One region of the Enterobacter sp. N5-15 genome, then DNA from elsewhere that is predicted to be linked to it. Evidence: predicted binding sites of a transcription regulator. Region 1 holds the regulator's gene; each other region holds the start of a gene.

Region 1 (7,748 bases):
ATTGTCTTTATCCGTTACCTGTACGCCAACGGACGGCAAAATGACCGTCACATCATCATCCGGTTTTGCCTTTGCCAGCAACGCGGGGTTGATTAACGCCCCGCTACCATAGCTCCCGGAGGCAACGCCAGTGCCCCCCATTGCGTCACTCCGTGATTCTGTCCAGGTATTGGCTGCTCCCGCCTGATTTGCCATAAACAAGGAAACAGCGATACTAACCACCGAAAATTTAAAATTTTTTTTCACAGTATGCCCGTTATAGTCTGTTATGAAATAACCCCTGTCTGTTATCACCCAAACAGGAACGAACTATTGCTGTGAATAAGTAGTAAAAGACCCGCTATTTCTATCCCTAAGTAAAACTCCCTTACGGCCTGTTATATTTTGTGACGGCCCTCAATATTTATAGAAGAGGAAATTATTTTTTCCCAGGTTTTCCATCATGCGGTCCAAAAAACTGGGGTGGGTGGTCTACCCAGCGATCCTCTCGGGTAGCGGCATATACCGGATTGAGGGGATAGTAGATGCGATTGTGCTTCTTGTTGGCCTCGCCTACGACCAGCAACCGTACCTCTTCCTCCGTGTTGTTAATAAAGGTGTGGCAGATACCGGTTCCGGCAGGAAACCCCACGCTGTCGCCCGGTTCAAGTTTCCATAAATAGCCATTAATCCACGCCTCTGGATAACCTTCGAGCACGTAAATGAACTCTTCTTCATCGCTTTCCGCATGCGGATAGGACGTTCTGCGCCCGGGCGGCAAACGCTCATGATGGATGCCAATGCGCCCAAGCCCAAGCTTGCGAGCCAACGGGGCGCCGATAGAAAAAAGCTCATCGCTATCTGGATAGGTCGAATCATCCGCGCCTTCAACGTCGCGCCAGTGCCGAATACAGTCAGGTTTTTTCATTGTTTATTTCCCGGTTTGTAATGGGTCAGGTATAGCACAGACTGGCGGATCTCGGTGTTTTTACCAGAACATGATAAAGTGGGCGTTTTCCGTCCTATAACATCCGGGGTGCTACATGGATAAGTCCACAAAAGAGCTGTTAGCGCAGGCCGAAAAGCTGTGCGCCCAACGCAATGTGCGCCTCACTCCGCAGCGCCTTGAAGTCTTACGTCTGATGAGCCTGCAGCAGGGTGCTATCAGCGCCTACGATCTGCTCGACCTGCTCCGTGAAAGCGAGCCGCAGGCGAAGCCACCGACGGTGTATCGCGCCCTGGATTTCCTGCTGGAACAAGGATTCGTGCATAAGGTTGAATCCACCAACAGCTATGTGCTGTGCCATCTGTTTGATCAGCCCACCCACACGTCGGCGATGTTTATCTGTGACCGCTGCGGCGTGGTGAAAGAAGAGGCTGCGGAAGGCGTGGAAGATATTATGCATACGCTGGCGGCGAAAATGGGTTTTGCCCTGCGTCATAACGTGATTGAAGCGCACGGGCTGTGCTCTGCCTGCGTGGAAGTGGAAGCCTGTCGCCATCAGGACGCTTGCCAGCACGACCACTCAATTCTTGTGAAGAAAAAGCCGCGTTAACGGCAAAAGAAAAGGCGGCTTAGAGCCGCCCTGTGGGTTATTCAGCGTTACCAGCGGTAGTCGTTACGGGTTTCCCAGTCTTTGACTTCGTTTTCCGCCTGATCTTTCGCATAGCCGTAACGTTCCTGAATTTTACCGACAAGCTGATCGCGTTTACCTTCAATGACGGTCATATCGTCATCAGTCAGCTTACCCCACTTTTCTTTCGCTTTACCTTTGAACTGCTTCCAGTTGCCGCCGATTTCGTCTTTATTCATCATCGTGTCCTCTTAGTTAAGCGTCGGGTCGTAACGTCCGTTACGTTCTTTTCTGCTGGACGTGATAATTATTGTAGTTAAGGATTCGGCAGTTGATTTCATATTCGGAATCTTTAACCGTCACGATATATCGTGGCGCGAGGGAAACCAGGTATTGTTTTGCCAGTGGCGGTGCCAGATAAAAGCCAGCGATATCCCTCGCAGCGAGAGGAAAACGGCCAGGGCCAGCCACAAACCGTGATTACCCAGCCAGGGAAGCGTCAGCAGCGTCAGGCCAAACCCTGCCGCCGCGACCGCCATGCTGTTGCGCATTTCCGCTCCGCGCGTCGCACCAATAAACATGCCGTCCAGCAGATAACACCAGACGCCGACCACCGGTAAGATGACTTGCCAGATGAGATAGTGACTCGCCAGCTCGCGCAGCGCAGGGATAGACGTCAGCAATGCCACGATCTGCTCACCCAGGCAGGCGTAAACCAGGCCGAACGCCAGCGCCACCAGTCCCGACTGACGGCAGGCTGCCCGCCAGACGTCCCGAAGCTGCCCACTTTCGCGCGCACCGTACGCCTGCCCGGAATGCGCTTCTACCGCATAGGCAAAACCGTCCAGCGCGTAGGCGGTAAAGGTCAGTAGCGTCATCAACACCGCGTTGACCGCAACGATTTCTGGCCCCAGTCGAGCCCCGAAAACCGTCAGCGCGCCGAAGCAAAGCTGAAGCAGCAGCGAGCGCAGCATGATGTCACGATTAAGTGCCAGCAGCTTACGGATATTGCCGCGCCATGCGGTTTTGAGCAGCGCCAGGGAGATGCCGCGCATCGCCAGCACGCGCCAGGCCATCCACAGGCCAATAATAAAGGTTCCGTACTCGGCAATCGCCGTCGCCAGCGCCGCGCCCTGCACGTTCATATGTAGGCCCATTACCAGCCAGACATCCAGCACAATGTTGAGAAGGTTGCCTACCACCAGCAAAATGACCGGCGCGCGTGCGTACTGAACGCCCAGTAGCCACCCCAGCAGAACCAGGTTTGCCAGCGATGCGGGCGCGCTGAGCCAGCGGATTTCAAGGAAACGTCGCGCCTGCGCCAGTACCGCCTCGCTGCCGCCAACAACATGGAGCGCAAGGTCGATAAGAGGCGCACGTAATAAAACGATTAACAGCCCCGCGCCAAGCGCAAGGATCAGCGGCTGCACCAGCGCGCGCGCCAGACGCAGCGGATCTTTTGCACCATAAGCCTGTGCCGTGAGTCCGGTGGTGCTCATGCGCAAAAAGAGCAGCAGCATAAACAGGAAGCTGGTTGCCGTCGCGCCAATCGCCACGCCGCCAAGATAAACAGGCGAATCAAGGTGACCAATAACGGCAGTATCGACCAGACCGAGCAAGGGAACGGTAATATTGGAGAAAATCATCGGCAGAGCAAGACGCCACAATGCCTTATCGGATGCCGTCAGCAGTGACATGAAAAATACCGGGAGTGGAGAATGAAGCAGGCTACAGCGGCGCCATAGCCTGTCAGGAAGAGGTTACAGCCATTCGCCGTTGCGAATGACCCCAACCGCCAGTCCTTCGATAGAGAAGTTGTGTTCGCGGAGATCGACCACAATCGGGGAGAACTCGTTGTTTTCAGGCAGTAGCTGAACGGTGTTCCCCTGTTTTTTCAAACGCTTGACGGTGACTTCATCATCAATGCGTGCGACAACCACCTGGCCGTTACGCACATCCTGCGTTTTGTGCACCGCAAGCAGATCGCCGTCAAGAATGCCGATGTCTTTCATCGACATACCGCTGACGCGCAGCAGGAAATCAGCGCTCGGTTTGAACATGGCTGGATCAACCTGGTAATGGCCTTCAATATGCTGCTGTGCCAGTAAAGGCTCACCGGCAGCAACGCGCCCCACCAGCGGAATGCCCGTCTCTTCTTCCACCAGCAGGCGGATACCACGTGACGCGCCTGAAACAATCTCAATCACGCCCTTACGCGCCAGCGCTTTCAGGTGTTCTTCGGCAGCATTCGGAGAACGGAAGCCCAGACGCTGCGCGATTTCCGCACGCGTGGGTGGCATACCCGTCTGGCCGATATGATCCCGGATGAGATCAAACACCTCTTGCTGCCTGGTCGTTAACGCTTTCATTCCGCCCCCTGGGTGTATATACAGTTATGCTGTGAGTATATACAGTCAAAGGCGATTTTGGAACCAAAAACTGCACAAAAAACCAGGGACTTAATTATTCCTCGAGGCTCATCGGAAATGTGACCAAAGCAGCGTGACCCAGGTGATAACGGCAGTGATAATCGCCAGCAACACGGCAGCAGAGCCCATGTCTTTTGCGCGGCCAGAAAGCTCGTGGAAATCTGAACCAATGCGATCAACAACGGCTTCAATAGCGCTATTAAGAATTTCCACTATCATCACCAGAAGCACGGAACCGATAAGAAGTACGCGGGTAATAGCATCAACATCAAGGAAACAGGCGATGATCACCGCGATGATAGCGGCGACGCCCTCCTGGCGAAAGGCGGCTTCGTTGATCCACGCAGCACGGAACCCTTTCCACGAATAGCCGGCGGCTTTGATGATACGCGTTAACCCAGTGGTATTATTGGCCATTAAAAGAACCTTTTATGAAAAAAAGCGTCAGTAACAGGAGCTGTAGCGCGTTTCGCTACAGCCTGAAGTATGACGGGTAACAACAGAAATTTTGCGCGCTTTCTGTTATCCTTGCGCAGCAATTGCATTATTAACCAGAGGCTTTACATCGTTTATGTCCGGCTGGCCACGAATTTACTACAAATTACTTAATTTACCATTAAGCATCCTGGTAAAAAGCAAGTCTATCCCAGCAGAACCCGCGCTGGAATTAGGGCTCGATACGTCGCGTCCTATTATGTACGTTTTGCCTTATAACTCGAAGGCAGACTTACTGACGCTTCGTGCCCAGTGTCTGGCGCATGACTTACCTGACCCGCTTGAACCGCTTGAAGTTGACGGCACTTTACTGCCGCGCTACGTGTTCATTCACGGCGGGCCGCGCGTGTTTACCTACTACACGCCAAAAGAAGAGTCCATCAAGCTGTTCCATGACTATCTCGACCTGCACCGCAGCAACCCCGATCTGGATGTGCAGATGGTGCCGGTATCGGTGATGTTTGGTCGTCGTCCGGGCCGTGAAAAAGGTGAAGAGAACCCGCCGCTGCGCATGCTTAACGGCATCCAGAAGTTCTTTGCGGTCTCCTGGCTGGGACGCGACAGCTTTGTGCGTTTCTCCCCTTCCGTTTCGCTGCGTCGAATGGCGGACGAGCACGGCACCGACAAGATCATCGCGCAGAAACTGGCGCGCGTGGCGCGTATGCACTTCGCCCGCCAGCGCCTGGCTGCCGTAGGGCCGCGTCTCCCGGCGCGTCAGGATCTGTTCAACAAGCTGCTGGCCTCCAAAGCGATTGCCCGCGCCGTCGAAGATGAAGCGCGCAGCAAGAAAATATCGCATGAGAAAGCCCAGCAGAACGCCATTGCGCTGATGGAAGAGATTGCAGCGAACTTCTCTTACGAGATGATTCGCCTGTCCGATCGCATTCTCGGCTTTACCTGGAACCGCCTCTACCAGGGCATCAACGTTCATAACGCCGAGCGTGTACGTCAACTGGCGCATGATGGCCATGAGATCGTCTATGTTCCCTGCCACCGCAGCCACATGGACTACCTGCTTCTTTCCTACGTGCTCTATCACCAGGGGCTGGTACCGCCGCACATTGCTGCCGGTATCAACCTGAATTTCTGGCCAGCAGGCCCGATTTTCCGCCGCCTGGGCGCCTTCTTTATCCGTCGTACCTTCAAGGGCAACAAGCTCTACTCCACCGTGTTCCGCGAGTATCTGGGCGAGCTGTTCAGCCGCGGCTATTCCGTGGAGTACTTCGTCGAGGGCGGTCGTTCCCGTACCGGACGTCTGCTCGATCCGAAGACCGGCACGCTGTCGATGACCATCCAGGCGATGCTGCGCGGAGGAACCCGTCCAATCACGCTGGTGCCAATCTACATTGGCTATGAGCACGTGATGGAAGTGGGCACGTACGCCAAAGAGCTGCGCGGTGCGACCAAAGAGAAAGAGAGCCTGCCGCAGATGCTGCGCGGCTTGAGCAAGCTACGCAATCTCGGTCAGGGCTACGTGAACTTCGGCGAACCGATGCCGCTGATGACGTACCTGAACCATCACGTTCCCGAGTGGCGCGAATCCATCGATCCTATCGAAGCAATTCGTCCGGCCTGGCTGACGCCAACGGTCAACGGCATCGCGTCCGAGCTGATGGTGCGCATTAACAACGCCGGTGCGGCTAACGCCATGAACCTGTGCTGTACGGCGCTTCTGGCTTCGCGTCAGCGCTCGCTGACCCGTGAACAGCTCACGGAGCAGCTGGATTGCTATCTGGACATGATGCGCAACGTACCGTATTCCGTTGATTCAACCGTGCCTTCTGCTACCGCCAGTGAGCTTATCGATCACGCGTTGCAGATGAACAAGTTTGAAGTCGAAAAGGACACGATCGGCGACATCATCATTCTGCCGCGCGAGCAGGCAGTGCTGATGACCTACTACCGCAACAACATCACCCATATGCTGATGCTGCCGTCGCTCATGGCGGCCATCATCACCCAGCATCGCCGTATCTCGCGTCAGGAACTTTTGCGTCACGTTGATACGCTCTACCCGATGCTGAAAGCGGAGCTGTTCCTGCGCTGGAGCAAGGATGAGCTGGCAGCCGAGCTGGATAAACTGACGGAAGAGCTGCGTCGTCAGGGGCTGATTACCGTCTCGAACGACGAGCTACACATCAATCCGTCACGCTCCCGCACCCTGCAACTGCTAGCGGCCGGCGCGCGCGAAACGCTGCAGCGCTACGCCATTACGTTCTGGCTGCTGAGTGCGAACCCGTCTATCAACCGCGGTACGCTGGAGAAAGAGAGCCGGACGCTGGCACAGCGCCTGTCCGTTCTGCACGGCATTAACGCCCCTGAATTCTTCGACAAAGCGGTCTTCAGCTCTCTGGTGCTGACGCTGCGTGACGAAGGCTTCATCAGCGATACGGGCGATGCCGAGCCGGAAGAGACGCTGAAGGTGTACCAGATGCTGGCAGAGCTGATCACCTCGGATGTGCGTTTGACGATTGAGAGCGCGACGCAGGGCGAGTGATGTGAAAAAGCCGGGTGGTGGCTTCACCTGACCCGGCCTGGCGTTCTGCATAATATAAAGGCCCGGTAAGCGCTAACGCTACCGGGCCTTATTTTTGAGCCTTGTTACTTCACCGCATTCAGCTCAGCAGCGTAAAGGCAATCATCCCGACAATCGCACCCGTTGTGCCGAGGATGGTTTCCATCAGCGTCCAGGTTTTCAGGGTTTGCGCTTCGGTGGCACCGGTAAATTTACCGAACAGCCAGAAGCCTGCGTCGTTAACGTGAGAGACCACAATCGAACCGCCCGCGATACAGATAGACAGCGCGGCCATCTGCGCACCGGAGTAGTTCAGCTGTTCAATCACCGGCATCACCAGACCCACGGCGGTTAAACACGCCACGGTTGCGGAACCCTGGATGATACGCACCGCCGCGGCCAGTACGAAGCAGGTTACCGCAATCGGCAGGCCCATCCCGGTCAGCGCTTCGCCCAGAGCCGGACCCACGCCGGAATCCACCAGCACCTGCTTGAACACGCCGCCGGCACCGATCACCAGCAGGATAATACCCGCAGGCTGCAGCGCGGCACCGCAGATCTCCATCACCCGGTCTTTTGGCATTCCCTGACGCATCGCCAGGCCGTAAATCGCCACCAGACAGGCCACCAGGATCGCCGTGAACGGGTGACCGATGAACTCGAACCATTCGTAGGCGCTGGAACCCACCGGCACAAAGCGCGCGGCGATGGTTTTCAGACCCACGAGAACCAGCGGGAGCAGGATCAGCGACAGGC
Region 2 (7,748 bases), 1.6 Mb from region 1:
CCCGGTTTCCTCGACCGCCAGCCGGTGTATCAGCTTTATACGCTGATGAACCGAGCCATTCTTTTTGGCGGAGAACACCTTGTTAACGCGCAGCGGGCGCTCGAGCGCATGCTTGCCGCCTGAGAAGAGACGGGTGGCCTTGCCGCCACCCCTATCGCTTACAGAAAACCGAGCAGTGAGAAGAAGAAGTATCCCGCCACAATGATGATGACGGGAAGGATATAGAGCGGGAAAATTTGCAGGAAAATGGTGTGACGCGGCACAACAATGCGGGATTCAATCTGCTCCCGACTCATTCCTTCCGGGCCTTTGGCCTGCTCCAGAATCAACTGATCCTCAACGCCTTCGCGTAAAAAGCGCGTCTGGCGACTCATTCTCGCGCCAGAGGCCTGCAGTGCCAGCGCGACAAAGATCAGGGCGTATATCACCCAAAAGCCGATGTTCAGCTGTTGATGAAAATCCGGGGTGGGTGAATTAAACCAGAAAACATTCAAAAATGGCGTATTAAAACGCATCATCTCAATCATGACATGAGCGAAATCAAGCATTACCGCATTGATACCCGGCTGTTTTTCGCTGTGATCGTACATAAATTTGAGTACAGAAATCAGCGTAGAAATGACGGCAGGAATAAAAATTACCCAGCCAGCAATGCGTTTTAAGACCGCGATGCGTCCAGCTTGTTGATACGTCATCAGTTCCTCTTCATAAAGACGCGTTATTTGTGCCTAAGTCTACCTGCTGGCCATCAATTTCGCCCGATCTTTGAAAGCAATATGCTAAATTGCAGATTGTGCTTAGCACGTATCGTCTGTCGAACACCCTGGATAAGGAGACGTTGTGATGTCGACACCGCGCCAAATTCTTGCCGCAATTTTTGACATGGATGGATTACTGATCGATTCCGAACCGCTGTGGGATCGCGCCGAACTGGATGTGATGGCCAGCCTGGGCGTGGATATCAGCCGCCGTAATGAACTCCCCGATACGCTGGGCCTGCGCATCGATATGGTGGTTGACCTGTGGTTTGCCCAACAGCCGTGGGTAGGTCCCAATCGCGATGAGGTGACCGCACGCATTATCAGCCGCGCCATTTCTCTGGTGGAAGAGAACAGGCCGCTGCTGCCCGGCGTACGCGAGGCCGTTGCGCTGTGTAAAGCCAAGGGGCTGAAGGTTGGCCTGGCCTCGGCTTCACCGCTGCATATGCTGGAAAAAGTGCTGACGATGTTTGAACTGCGCGACAGTTTCGATGCGCTGGCGTCCGCTGAAAAATTGCCTTACAGCAAGCCGCACCCGCAGGTCTATCTGGACTGTGCCGCGAAGCTCGGCCTGGATCCCCTCAACTGCGTTGCGCTGGAAGATTCCGTTAACGGTATGGTGGCGTCGAAGGCTGCGCGGATGCGCTCCATTGTGGTGCCCGCTGAAGAAGGCCGTCACGATCCCCGGTTTGCGCTTGCCGATGTGAAGCTTAATTCACTGGCAGAACTCACGGCGCATCATCTGCAGGGCGGTTAACGCCCTTCTCCGGTTTGTGACAAACAGTTACACCGTCACCTCTTCCGCCTACTGTATAAAAACCCTATACTGTATGAATTGACAGTTTTGTGGGTTTTATCATGACGGCGGAAGGCCACCTGCTTTTTTCAATTGCGTGCGCGGTATTTGCCAAAAACGCTGAACTCACCCCCGTGCTGGCACAGGGGGACTGGTGGCATATTGTCCCTTCCGCCGTATTGACCTGTCTGCTGCCCGACATTGACCATCCTAAATCCTTTCTCGGACAACGCCTGAAGTGGGTGTCGAAACCCATCGCCCGCGCGTTCGGCCACCGGGGGTTTACGCACAGCCTGCTGGCCGTGTTTGGCCTGCTGACGCTTTTCTATTTAAAGGTGCCCGAAAGCTGGATAGTCCCCGCCGATGCGATCCAGGGGATGGTGCTGGGCTATTTAAGCCATATTCTCGCCGATATGCTGACGCCTGCGGGCGTGCCGCTGCTTTGGCCCTGCCGCTGGCGTTTCCGTTTTCCCATCCTCGCCCCGCAGAAAGGTAACCAGCTTGAGCGTGCACTGTGCATGGCGCTGTTTGCTTACGCCGTCTGGATGCCGCAAACCTTGCCCGAAAATAGTGCAGTTCGCTGGTCATCCCAGATGATTAATTCGCTGCAATTTCAGTTTAATCGCTTTATTCATCACCAGATTGAACAGTAAACCGACAAAATTATCCCATTTGTCATAACCCATTCCATTTGGATATAAGCGCTACATCACACTTCTGCTAACCTTCCGCCAACAGGATCGGTAAAAACCGACCCAATAATAAATCAGGAGAACGGGGATGAATTTTCCACTCATCGCGAACGTCGTTGTGTTCGTTGTATTGCTATTGCTTCTCGCGCAGGCGCGCCACAAACAGTGGAGCCTGGCGAAAAAAGTGCTGGTTGGTCTGGCCATGGGTGTCGTATTTGGTCTGGCATTACAGGCAATTTATGGCTCCGATAATCCAGTTCTGAAAGACTCTATTCAGTGGTTCAACATCGTCGGTAACGGCTATGTCCAGCTGCTGCAGATGATCGTTATGCCGCTGGTGTTCGCCTCTATTCTGAGCGCCGTGGCCCGCCTGCATAACGCCACTCAGCTGGGAAAAATCAGTTTCCTGACCATTGGTACGCTGCTGTTCACCACGCTGATTGCCGCGCTGGTGGGTGTGCTGGTCACCAACCTGTTTGGCCTGACCGCAGAAGGTCTGGTTCAGGGTTCCGCTGAAACGGCGCGTCTTACCGCGATTCAAACCAACTACGTTGGTAAAGTGGCTGACCTGACCGTGCCGCAGATGGTGCTCTCCTTCATTCCGAAGAACCCGTTTGCTGACCTGACCGGTGCGAGCCCAACCTCCATCATCAGCGTGGTTATTTTCGCCGCGTTCCTGGGCGTAGCGGCGCTGAAGCTGCTGAAAGACGATGCGCCAAAAGGCGAACGCGTGCTGACCGCGATTGACACCCTGCAAAGCTGGGTGATGAAGCTGGTTCGTCTGGTCATGCAGCTCACCCCTTACGGCGTGCTGGCGCTGATGACCAAAGTGGTTGCCGGCTCTAACCTGCAGGACATCATTAAGCTGGGCAGCTTCGTTGTCGCCTCTTATCTGGGCCTGGGCATTATGTTCGTGGTGCACGGCATCCTGCTGGGCGTGAACGGCGTCAGCCCGCTGAAATACTTCCGTAAAGTCTGGCCGGTACTGACCTTTGCCTTCACCAGCCGTTCCAGCGCCGCGTCTATTCCGCTGAACGTTGAAGCACAGACCCGTCGTCTGGGCGTGCCTGAATCCATCGCCAGCTTCTCTGCCTCCTTTGGTGCCACCATTGGTCAGAACGGCTGTGCGGGTCTGTACCCGGCGATGCTGGCGGTGATGGTTGCGCCAACCGTGGGTATCAACCCGCTGGATCCGGTTTGGATTGCCACGCTGGTCGGGATTGTTACCATAAGCTCCGCAGGCGTTGCGGGTGTTGGCGGTGGCGCAACCTTCGCCGCGCTGATTGTGCTGCCTGCGCTAGGCCTGCCCGTGACGCTGGTCGCGCTGCTGATCTCCGTTGAGCCGCTGATCGACATGGGCCGTACCGCGCTGAACGTCAGCGGCTCCATGACCGCCGGTACGCTGACCAGCCAGTGGCTGAAGCAAACCGACAAAGCGATTCTGGAAAGTGAAGACGACGCCGAGCTGGCGCACCGTTAATCACTTTAGAAATAAAAAAACCGCCTGATGGCGGTTTTTTTATTTCTGTTAATCTTCAACCTCTTCATCCTGGCGGATCTGCATCGCCCACCGCTGCGCTGACTCCGGCACCGTAAACGTGGGCGAGCGACGGAAGTGTTCGCCGATCAGCACAAAGGCCACATATTTCCCCCGCAGCTGCCAGACATCGCGAAAACCCTCCACTTTCAGGGCATGGTCAGGCGGCGCGGGCTCAACGCGGGGCACATAGCTAATAACCTGGCGGTTTTGTTGACGAAGAGGTTTCATAAGCGACTGGTTCACTAAAGCAAATTCTTGAAGCAGGAAAGTTCTATGATAGCCGATCCTGCTGCCTTCCGTCGCGCTCCGAGTGGGCGGGATGGCTCCTTTCGTTAATGATGGCATGTGAAAACTCTTAGTTCGCGAGCCATCTCGCGACATTGTTCTATCCTTAATAGGGTTTTTAGCAATGGATAAAGGAGAAGCGTGCAATGTCGAACAAAGATAAAACACATCAATCACCGATTCATGGCACTGAGGAATCTCAACCGGGTATGGACTCTCTCGCCCCTGCTGACGGCTCTCACCGCCCCTCCCCTGGCCCTTCCGCGCCAGGCGAACAGCCTACCGCACCGGGAAGCGTGAAATCGCCGGACACGGGAAACGAGAAGCTGAAATCGCTTGAGCCACACCGTAAAGGCGGCGAAGGTTTTGCGCTCACCACCAATCAGGGCGTGCGCATTGCAGACGATCAGAACTCCCTTCGCGCAGGCGCGCGCGGACCAACCCTGCTGGAAGACTTTATCCTGCGGGAAAAAATCACCCATTTCGACCATGAGCGCATTCCGGAGCGCATCGTTCACGCGCGCGGTTCCGCTGCGCACGGCTACTTCCAGCCATACAAGAGCCTGAAAGCGATCACCAAAGCGGACTTCCTCTCCGACCCGGACAAAATCACTCCGGTATTTGTGCGCTTCTCCACCGTACAGGGCGGCGCCGGTTCGGCAGATACGGTTCGGGATATCCGCGGCTTTGCCACCAAGTTTTATACCGAAGAGGGTATTTTCGATCTGGTGGGCAATAACACCCCGGTGTTCTTCATTCAGGACGCGCATAAATTTCCTGACTTTGTCCATGCGGTAAAACCGGAGCCCCACTGGGCCATACCGCAGGGACAAAGTGCGCACGACACCTTTTGGGACTACGTCTCCCTGCAGCCTGAAACCTTACACAACGTGATGTGGGCGATGTCAGACCGCGGCATTCCTCGCAGCTATCGCACCATGGAAGGGTTTGGCATCCACACCTTCCGTCTGATCAACGCCGAGGGTAAAGCCACGTTTGTGCGCTTCCACTGGAAGCCGGTGGCGGGTAAAGCCTCGCTGGTATGGGACGAGGCGCAGAAGCTGACCGGACGCGATCCGGACTTCCATCGCCGCGAGCTGTGGGAATCCATTGAAGCGGGCGACTTCCCGGAATACGAACTGGGCCTGCAGCTCATACCGGAAGAGGACGAATTTAAGTTTGATTTCGATCTTCTTGACCCGACGAAGCTGATCCCGGAAGAGCTGGTGCCGGTTCAGTTGGTGGGTAAAATGGTGCTCAACCGCAACCCGGATAACTTCTTTGCCGAAAACGAACAGGTTGCGTTCCACCCGGGGCATATCGTACCGGGGCTGGATTTCACCAACGATCCGCTCTTGCAGGGACGTTTGTTCTCGTACACCGATACGCAGATCAGCCGTCTCGGCGGGCCGAACTTCCACGAAATTCCGATTAACCGCCCAACCTGCCCGTACCACAATTTCCAGCGCGACGGGATGCACCGTCAGGATATTGATACCAACCCGGCTAACTATGAGCCGAACTCCATCAACGATAACTGGCCGCGTGAAACCCCTCCCGGGCCGAAACGCGGTGGATTCGAATCGTACCAGGAGCGTATCGACGGCAACAAAATTCGCGAGCGCAGCCCGTCGTTCGGCGAGTATTACGCCCACCCTCGCCTGTTCTGGAACAGCCAGACGCCGATTGAGCAGCAGCACATTATCGGCGGCTTCAGCTTTGAGCTGAGTAAAGTGGTGCGTACCTACATCCGCGAGCGGGTGGTTGATCAGCTGGCGCGCATTGATATTCAGCTCGCCCAGAGCGTTGCGGATAACCTGGGTATTACGCTGACCGATGAGCAGCGCAACCTTGCGCCGCCGAAAGAGGTTAACGGCGTGAAGAAAGATCCATCCCTGAGCCTGTATGCCGTGCCGGGTGGCTCGATTAAAGGCCGCGTGGTCGCCATCCTGCTGAACGACAACACCCGCGCCAGCGACGTGCTGGGGATCATGCAGGCGCTGAAAACCCAGGGCGTGCATGCGAAACTGCTTTATTCCCGCATGGGGGAAGTGACCGCCGATGACGGCTCCGTGCTGCCGGTGGCGGCAACCTTTGCCGGGGCGCCATCGCTGACCGTCGATGCGGTGATTGTGCCGTGCGGGGATATTGACAGCCTGCTGAACAACGGTGACGCCGTGTATTATCTGCTGGAAGCCTATAAGCACCTGAAACCGATCGCGCTGTCCGGCGACGCACGACGGTTTAAGGCGCAGCTGAAGGTGGCCGATCAGGGTGAGGACGGTATTGTCGAGGGCGACAACGTTGACGATGCGTTCATGACGAAGCTGTTTGATTTGCTCGCGGCGCACCGCGTCTGGTCACGCAGCAGTAAGATTGACCAGATACCGGCGTAAAAAAAGCCGGGTGGCGCTTGCGCTTACCCGGCCTACATTTCGACTGGCTTTGTCTTTAAAGATCCCCAAACGTCCCCAACCGATACCCACGCTCGGCAATCGCATACTTCAGCGACGCCGACGTCAGCACGTCCAGCTCCGCCAGGCGCGGCCAGCAGTAGGCGCTTTTCCGCACGGTGTTATCGACAAAAGCAGGATGCGCCATGACCTCCAGCGACTTTTCCCCCCGCGTGGCGGAATCATCCAGCACCTTCAGGAACAGCGCTTCGTCGATCTCGTCGCCGTAAAATGTGCTGCTGAACCCCTCTGTGGTTGTCACGGCGCAGTCCGGCACGCCGCGCGCGTCCCGATCCACGCGCATCGCCACGCCTTTGCGCTGTGCAAACTCCGCGACAATCGGGAAAATCGCCGGAATCATGTGCACGTGGTGATGGCTGTCGATATGCGTCGGCGCCTTACCAAACACATCAACAAAGCGGTTGAACTGACGCTCCAGCTCGCCGGCAATCTCTTCGAGCGGCAGAGCATCCTGCTCCGCCAGTTCCCAAATCCATTTGCCCAGTTGGCCGTCGCGCGTCAGGCCCGGCATTGGCGAAAGCGGCATCCCGAGCGTCAGCACAAAATGCATGCCGACGCCCAGCTCCGGCACCTCGCGGCTCAGCTGCGCCGCGTGTTCAACCGCCTCACCATTCACCAGCGCCGTGGTAGAGGTCACAACCCCCCGGCGACAGGCTTCAATAATGCCGTAGTTCTGGCCTTTCGAGAGGCCAAAATCATCGGCATTAACGATCAGCAGGTTTTCCATTGTGCGTCCTCTTAGTGGTGTTTGAACTTCAGCTTCTCGATCGTGGCGGCAAAGTTCGGCAACCATTTTTCATGCGCCAGGATCATCTCGCTGGCCAGCTGCTCCGCATCGCGGTCGGAATGCACCAGCGGGCTGAGGTTCAGCGCCAGAAGCACGTCATTGAGCTCGCCGCTCAGCGCCGCATTGCTTGCCGCCACTTCAAAGCCTTTGATGGTGTGGATCAGGCCCATGACCTTATCATCGAAGTGGGTGATGCGTGGATGCGGTTTAGCGCCATCGCGTCCCAGGATGCAGGTCATCTCAACCGCCCAGTCCGCCGGGATATTGTCGATATGGCCGTGGTGCGGCACGTTGACATAGTGCTCCGCCTGCTTGTCGTTGTAGATGGCGTTAATCACCTCGCACGCCGCATCGGAGTAGTAGGCCCCGCCGCGCTGCTCCAGCTCTTTCGGTTTGACGTTCAGGTTCGGATCTTT
Region 3 (7,748 bases), 1.3 Mb from region 1:
GAGCAGCATGAAGGGCGCAGTTGCCCATGGGCTTAACACCTGCTCCAGCGCATAATGCAAACGAGGCTGCGTATCGCTAAGGATGAATTCGTGTTCTTTTGCGAGTTCGGGCTGTGCAAACAGTTCCTGGTAACTTTCGGTATCCGGAACAAGGTCACGCCATGCAAGTTTCGTAATGGTCAAAGTTGATGTTTTTTAGTCAGATGTAAAAGCGTGGAGTATACCGTAAGCGGGGGGCTGTACCCAAGCAGGATTGGGTATTTCGACAGGGCGATTGGCTGCATTCACTCACAGGATATGATTTCTTTTCAGCAGATTGCTAAAAAACTGATATTCTGAACAGAGTTACGTGGTAACACTGAGATCGCAATGAAATATCAACAACTGGAAAATCTCGAAAGCGGCTGGAAATGGAAGTACCTGGTCAAAAAGCACCGAGAAGGGGAGCTGATCACCTGCTACATCGAAGCCAGCGCTGCGCAAGAAGCCGTGGATATTTTGCTGACCCTCGAAAATGAACCGGTACAGGTTAACAGCTGGATTGAGAAACACATCAATCCCGCGTTGTTAAACCGGATGAAGCAAACTATCCGCGCGCGACGCAAACGGCATTTTAATGCTGAGCATCAGCACACTCGCAAAAAATCAATCGACCTGGAGTTCGTTGTCTGGCAACGCCTGGCTGGGCTGGCACAACGACGGGGCAAAACGCTTTCGGAAACCATCGTGCAGCTGATTGAGGATGCCGAACATAAAGAGAAGTACGCCAATCAGATGTCGACGCTGAAGAACGACCTTCAGGCTCTGTTGGGTAAAAAGTAGATTTTTCTTTTCTGCAGACAATAAAAAACCCCGCATGGCGGGGTTTTTTTATAAGACGATAACTTATGCCGCTGGCTGAGTTACAACGTCTTTGATGCCTTTAACTTCGATCTCTACGCGACGATCTGGTGCCAGGCAGTCGATCAGTGCAGCGCGAGCTTTCACGTTGTCACAGGTGTTGCCAGTAACTGGGTTAGATTCGCCCATACCACGTGGGGAGATCTTGTTAGCTGGGATACCTTTAGAGATCAGGTAATCAACAACAGACTGAGCACGTTTCTCAGACAGTTTCTGGTTGTAAGCGTCAGAACCGATACGGTCGGTGAAGCCCAGAACCACTACTGAACCGTCTTTAGGATCCAGGTTGCTCAGCTGAGAGTACAGCTGATCCAGTGCCTGCTGACCTTCTGGTTTCAGAGTCGCTTTGTTGAAGTTGAACAGAACGTCAGACTTCAGAGTGAAGTGCTTGGTCTGTACTTCTGGAGCTGGAGCCGGCGCTGGAGCAACAACTGGTGCTGCTTCTTCCTGCTGGCCGAAACGGTAGGAAACACCTACGCTCAGCATGCCGTTGTCTGGACGAACACCAACGGTGTTGCCGTCGCCGATGTTGTTAACCCACTGGTATTCCAGACGGGTAGCGATGTCACGGGTCATAGCCCACTCAACGCCACCAGCGAATACTGGGGAAACACCGGTATCATGGTTGTCACCAGCGATGTTGTTGCTGGAGTCTGCGCGCCATACCATGCCGCCCAGACGGGTGTACACGTCCAGATCGTCAGTGATTGGGTAGCCCAGTTTAGCGGTCAGCTGAACGCCCTGTGCTTTGAAAGCGCCGTTGATGGTGTCGCCTTTGTATGGCATACGACCTAACCAGTCGTAACCCATTTCAAAACCAACATACGGGTTAACCTGATAGCCACCGAACGCACCTGCACCAAGCTGGCTCTCGTGAGTTGGGCCATCATTGTTCAGGCTGCTGTTGTACCAGCCGGTGTCGTGGAACTGAGACCAGCCCAGTTTACCACCTGCATACCAGGTATTATCTTTCGGAGCGGCCTGCGCTACGGTAGCGAAGCCAGCCAGTGCCACTGCAATCGCGATAGCTGTCTTTTTCATTTTTTGCGCCTCGTTATCATCCAAAATTCGCCATGAAAGTCTCAGGAGAGAATCACGGTTAAATCCTTCACCGGGGGGCGTGGTCAAATATAAATCTACCGATATCTTCGGCTTAGGCCGAGCACCCCTGGCGATGTAAAGTCTACAACGTAGCTGAAAACTTACAAGTGTGAAGTCCGTCAGGCATATGAAAAAAAAAGTTCCGTATACCGATTATTTAACATTTTTCGAACGAATTTTGTGCAATAAAATTAAGGAGAACCGCACCAGACAAGCCTTGCCGCAATTTTCAGTCAGGGAACTTTAATGCCATCTTGTAGTCAAAAAAAAATTCCAGGAAAAATCTTAATTTCACTCAATGATACAAATTCGAGTGAATTTTTAGCCCAGAAAGTTGTCCTCTGCGGTAAGAATCCGATCGAACCGGACGCATAATGAACCCGATCGCACTCCCTTCTTCAGCTGCTTCAGTCAGACGGAAATGTTCCTCTTCCGTCAATTCTTCCGGTAACCATCCAATCACCACGCTGTAATTTCCGGTGCGTAACGCGCGAATCATCGACTCCACGGTATCGCACGGCGAGAGCTGGTTAATTTGCATGACCTTAGTTAGCGGAAGGCCTGCGGACTGAACCCACTCACGGCTCAGTTTTTGCTGAGGCGTGAGCCAAAGCTGCCAGCGTGATTGCTGACCAAGCTGTTGCAATAACGGCAACAGCAGAAGTTGCGTCAACAGGGGCTGGTCTTCACGATAAACCACTTCACTGATAAGCCCCGTGGAAACACGCTCGACGGAATTCTGCGCGACATTGCCTGCGGTAGAAGAGAGAGAGGTTGAGCGATTTGCATAGCCTGAAGTGTGCATATTCATTCCAGCCCTGTAGTTACTGTATGGATATACAGTAACCCCTGTATGCATAAAGATCAACCTCATTTTCGGAAAGCGACTCGCAAAATTCATTCAATCTTGATGCTCCTCGAAAAATCATCTTGCTCAACGGCGATAAGTTGCCTATTTTCCTGCTAACGGATCCGCTAGTAAGAAATTTCGTTGTTACGTTATGATTTTTAAGGGAAATATCATGAAAAAGATATCTTATGAACGGATTTATAAATCCCAGGAATACCTCTCCCCGCTGGGCGAGATACATCATCGCGCGCTGTTTGGAGGCTACACCCTGGCGGTAGATGATGCAGTTTTTGCCATGGTGTCTGATGGCGAGCTTTATCTTCGGGCCTGTGAGGAGAGTGCGAAATACTGTGTAAAGAATGCCTCTTCATTTTTGACGTTGATGAAGCGTGGCCGCCCGGTGCTGCTCAACTATTACCGTGTGGATGACGGATTATGGCAGGACAGGGACCGGTTGCTTCAGCTCTCCTCGTTTGCGCTTAGTGCGGCAAGAAAAGAGCGCTATCAGCGCCATCAGCGAAACCGCCTGAAGGATCTGCCAAACCTGACCTTTCAGCTTGAGGTCTTACTCTTTGAAGCAGGCATCACTAACGAGGAAACGCTCCGGGAGCTCGGTGCCAGAGCGAGCTGGCTAAAGATGCGGGCAAAAAACAAAGCGCTCGGTATTAAAGTTCTCTTCGCGCTGGAAGGGGCTATCGAAGGGCTGCATGAGGCGGCACTCCCGGCAGGCATTCGCCGGGAGCTGACGGAGTGGTTTAATGCGCTGCCTGAGCCGCAGGAGAATCACTCCTCCAGGTAGCGATTTGCTGTTGCAGCCGGCAAATTTCAGGCAGCAGAGCGATAAGCAGGCCTATCTGCTGAAGAACCAGCGGCGCTTTGCTGTCGTTTCCTGGGTCAAGATGCGCAATGCGTTGAGCCAGTTCATCCAGCGCCTGTTCAACGCGGGGCTCATCGGCCGGCCGGTGATGAAGCGCGTCATCGACATAGCAGACGGCGTCATCGAGCAGGTTGAGAATACCCGGGTTGGTGAGTTTCTCACGGTGGGCACCCAGCGTCGAAATATAGCTGGTGAACGTATGGTTCAGGCAGAGCAGGCGGAACGCGGTCTCACGGATCTCCGCCGTGGCGCGAGGCTCCGTTGACATGTTAGAGACAACGGAGGCCAGTTCTGCATCACTGTTGTGCGCGTCGCGACGTGCTATCCGGTAAGCCAGGCGGTTATCGCGCCCCTGGTGGTACTGCTCCAGGATAGCGTCAAGGTATCGACAGTTGGCGTTCATCGCCCTGTCTACCACGCGCGGCAAATTGCGGAAACGCCAGTCCGGCCAGATAAAGCTGACAGCGGCCCAGGCAATCGCGCAGCCAATCAGGGTATCGATCACGCGGGGCAGGGCGACTTCAAACCCTTCACCCAGCAGGTTAAAGCAGAGCAGCACCAGCAGCGTGATGAACATGGTGGCATGGGCATACTGCACGTTGCGAAACGCAAAGAACAGCACGCCGGTGATCACGATCAGAATCAATTGACCTTCAACGGAGGGCACAAAATAGAGCACCGGAAGGCCGATCGCGACGCCAACCAGCGTGCCGATAATACGCAGCGCAAGACGGTGTCGGGTGGCGTTATAGTTCGGCTGGCAGACGAACAGGCTGGTCAGCAGGATCCAGTAGCCGTGGTGCAGCCCGGTTATCTGAATAAAGGCATAACCCACGCACAGGACCAGCGACATTCTCACCGCGTGGCGAAAGAGCGCCGACTCCGGCGTAAAATTGCGGCTCAGCCGTAGCCACATATCGCTAACGCTGTGCACGCTGTCATCAGCAAGCTGATTTTCCACCTCACTGCCCGGCAGCGCCATCGCCTGTTCGGACTCAATTGTCGCCAGCTGAGCATCAATCGCCCGCAGGTTGTTCAGCAGAAAGCCCAGCGCTTTGATGTGCTCCGGTGACGTTCCGCTGGCCTGAACTCGGTCGAGCGCCGCATCAAGATGGCTGAATACGCGTTCAAAGCGGGGATCATGCTGATAGGGCGTGCGCAGCAGAATGGAGCGCGAGAGCTGCTGGCACGCCTGGGACTGCATGGACAGCAGGCGCTGGAAGCGGAACATGACGTCGCTGTAGCGGAACTTCTCGCGCAGGGCAGCATACTGAACGTGCGAGGAGCTGGCGCGTTCATGAATATCCTGGGCGGCAAAATAGTAGTGTAAGGTCCTTCGGGTTCCGCGCTGGCCGCGATCGCCGCGCAGGCGGGTAAGCAGAGAGGCTTTTGTCTGGTTAAGGGTGGCGACCAGCTGGCCGTTTGCCAGCGCCAGATCGTAGAGCGGAGCCTGGCTTTCTTCCTCAATATCCGGGTCGAACAGCCGGGACTTCAGTTCCAGATAGTGGGCTAACTGCTCAAAGCTGCGGGCAAGGTTATCCTGCAGAGGGCGAACCGGGAAGATCAGATGACCGGTTAGCGTCAGCAGGTTATACCAGATGGCGCCCAGCAACAGCAGAACCGGCTGCTGGTACCACTGGTCGTACAGGGAAACGCCCAGCATGGTGTAGATGGCGATCAGCAATGCACCAAAAGCGATGGTGGCATAGCGCTGCCCAAGGCCGCCCAGCAAAATAAACCCGCTGGTTGAGAGCGTAAGGCCCAGGGCAAACAGCCAGGGCCACGGGAAAAGCAGCTCAACGGACGCTGACGCAATGAAAAAGCAGACAAGCGTAATGACCAGGTTACGTAAACGCCCGGCCAGACGATCGTCCAGGTCCGCCAGCGCCCCGGCCACCACCCCCAGCGTGAGCGGAATGGTGAGCTTGACATCATTCAGCCACCAGGGCAGGGCAACCGTGCCGCAAAGCGCGATAAATATCCTGACGTTGTATAGCCAGGTGCTGTTCCAGGTATAACGGCGAAGCAGTGGGCTTAGCATAAACGCGGCCGGTCCTTATTTACTGAAAACGACGACGAGCGTTTGCTTCACGCGCCGCCTGGGCCACTTCTACCGGAACAACCCTGCGACCGACGGGCCAAAGGGCGATGGCGGCGATCTTAAAGTTTGCGATCCCCACCGGAATGCCAATAATCGTGATGCACTGCGCAATACCGGCAAAAATATGCATGATGCACAGCCACCAGCCGAAGAAAATCAGCCACAGAATGTTCAGCAGGGTTCCGCCCGTATTCATCAGGGCGTTTTTGCTCTCCGGATTCAGCTCGTCAACGTGGATGGCTTCATTCCCGTAGGGGATTAAGGAGAGTTTTGTGATTTCCCAGCAGGACCGGGTCAGGGGAAGCGTGAAAATCAGGACGATGCTCACCAGCGTGGCAAAAAGCCAGGAAAGGGTGGTGGCAAAACCGCCCAGCACAAAATTCAACACATTCAGAACGGTACGCATAAACCCTCACTTCCTTTCGATAAAATTAACGCCCAATGATTGTAACGTTTTTTTAGGCTGGAGCACCTTAAAACTGGCAGTTAAACTGTCAGGTAAATTATCTCTTCGTGGATTTGGCGGAACATGGAACTGAAAGCAACGTCGTTAGGCAAACGCCTGGCGCAACACCCTTACGACAGGGTTGTTCTCCTTAATGCCGGGGTGAAAGTCTCCGGGGAACGCCACGAATACCTTATTCCGTTTAATCAGCTTCTGGCTATCCACTGCAAACGCGGGCTGGTGTGGGGCGAGCTGGAGTTCGTTCTGCCTGACGATAAAGTCGTGCGTCTTCACGGCACCGAGTGGGCGGAAACTCAGCGTTTCCATCATCACCTGAACGCGCTCTGGCAGCAGTGGAGCCAGGATATGAGCGTGATTGCCGCCCAGGTGCTCCAGCAGGTGCTGGACGATATCGCGCAAAGCAACGCGCAACACGCGTGGCTGACCCGTCAGCAGACCGCCGGGCTGCAGCAAAAGATCCGACAGGCACTTTCGGCGCTGCCGCTCTCCGTGACGCGTCTCGACGAGTTTGACAACTGTCGCGACGCCTGGCGCCAGTGTCAGGCCTGGCTGAACGATAAGGATAAAAGCCGTCTTGCCCATAACCAGGCGTGGACGGACGCCATGCTCACCCAATACGCCGACTTTTTCAGTACGGTGGAATCTTCACCGCTCAATCCGGCCCAGGCGCGCGCGGTGGTCAACGGCGAGCAGTCGCTGCTGGTGCTGGCGGGGGCCGGTAGCGGTAAAACGTCGGTGCTGGTGGCGCGTGCCGGCTGGCTGCTGACGACCGGGGAAGCGGTCGCCGATCAAATTCTGCTTCTGGCCTTTGGCCGCAAGGCTGCCCAGGAGATGGACGAACGTATCCAGGAACGCCTGCACACCCGGGATATCACGGCCAGAACCTTCCATGCCCTTGCGCTGCATATTATTCAGCAGGGCAGTAAAAAAGTGCCTTCCATCAGTAAGCTGGAAAACGACGCGCAGGCGCGTCAGGCGCTGTTCATCAAAACGTGGCGCCAGCAGTGCAGTGAGAAAAAAGCGCAGGCGAAAGGGTGGCGTCAGTGGCTGGAGGAGGAGCTCAACTGGGAGGTGCCAGAGGGCAGCTTCTGGCAGGACGATAAGCTGGCGCGTCGGCTGGGTTCACGACTTGACCGCTGGGTCAGCCTGATGCGAATGCACGGTGGATCGCAGGCAGAGATGATTGAAAGCGCGCCGGAGGCGATCCGCGATCTGTTTTCGAAGCGGGTCAAGCTGATGGCTCCAATGCTGAAAGCCTGGAAAACCGCGCTGAAAGAGGAAAACGCCGTTGATTTCTCCGGTTTGATCCATCAGGCCATCATCATTCTTGAGAAGGGACGTTTTGTCAGCCCGTGGAAACATATTCTGGTGGATGAGTTCCAGGACATCTCACCGCAGCGTGCTGCACTGCTCTCGGCGCTACGGGCGCAAAATAAACATACGTCGCTGTTTG

Evidence for each region. Region 1 encodes LexA, which represses DNA repair genes until DNA is damaged. Its sites were predicted from a motif close to TNCTGTATGTACATACAGNA; they were not measured.
Region 2: AC2TE5_RS09175 (metal-dependent hydrolase) is a predicted target of LexA. The motif match lies at 1,583-1,602, and genes of this name have one in related genera.
Region 3: sulA (SOS-induced cell division inhibitor SulA) is a predicted target of LexA. The motif match lies at 2,827-2,846, and genes of this name have one in related genera.

What each region holds. Positions count from the first base shown of each region.
Region 1 covers NZ_CM170150.1:333,107-340,854, reverse strand. Annotated here, with positions in the region: gene AC2TE5_RS01575 (conjugal transfer protein TraF) at 1-246, opposite strand, end outside; gene AC2TE5_RS01570 (cupin domain-containing protein) at 419-907, opposite strand; gene zur (zinc uptake transcriptional repressor Zur) at 1,023-1,535, shown strand; gene AC2TE5_RS01560 (CsbD family protein) at 1,583-1,792, opposite strand; gene dinF (MATE family efflux transporter DinF) at 1,913-3,250, opposite strand; gene lexA (transcriptional repressor LexA) at 3,314-3,922, opposite strand; gene AC2TE5_RS01545 (diacylglycerol kinase) at 4,031-4,399, opposite strand; gene plsB (glycerol-3-phosphate 1-O-acyltransferase PlsB) at 4,554-6,974, shown strand; gene gntU (gluconate transporter) at 7,093-7,748, opposite strand, start outside.
Region 2 covers NZ_CM170150.1:1,928,365-1,936,112, reverse strand. Annotated here, with positions in the region: gene AC2TE5_RS09190 (fructosamine kinase family protein) at 1-123, shown strand, start outside; gene AC2TE5_RS09185 (YniB family protein) at 159-695, opposite strand; gene hxpB (hexitol phosphatase HxpB) at 844-1,515, shown strand; gene AC2TE5_RS09175 (metal-dependent hydrolase) at 1,617-2,207, shown strand; gene AC2TE5_RS09170 (L-cystine transporter) at 2,335-3,726, shown strand; gene cedA (cell division activator CedA) at 3,775-4,029, opposite strand; gene katE (catalase HPII) at 4,218-6,467, shown strand; gene chbG (chitin disaccharide deacetylase) at 6,523-7,272, opposite strand; gene AC2TE5_RS09150 (6-phospho-beta-glucosidase) at 7,284-7,748, opposite strand, start outside.
Region 3 covers NZ_CM170150.1:1,635,006-1,642,753, forward strand. Annotated here, with positions in the region: gene AC2TE5_RS07585 (AAA family ATPase) at 1-183, opposite strand, end outside; gene matP (macrodomain Ter protein MatP) at 370-822, shown strand; gene ompA (porin OmpA) at 886-1,941, opposite strand; gene sulA (SOS-induced cell division inhibitor SulA) at 2,297-2,806, opposite strand; gene AC2TE5_RS07605 (TfoX/Sxy family DNA transformation protein) at 3,024-3,650, shown strand; gene yccS (YccS family putative transporter) at 3,607-5,769, opposite strand; gene AC2TE5_RS07615 (YccF domain-containing protein) at 5,789-6,235, opposite strand; gene helD (DNA helicase IV) at 6,359-7,748, shown strand, end outside.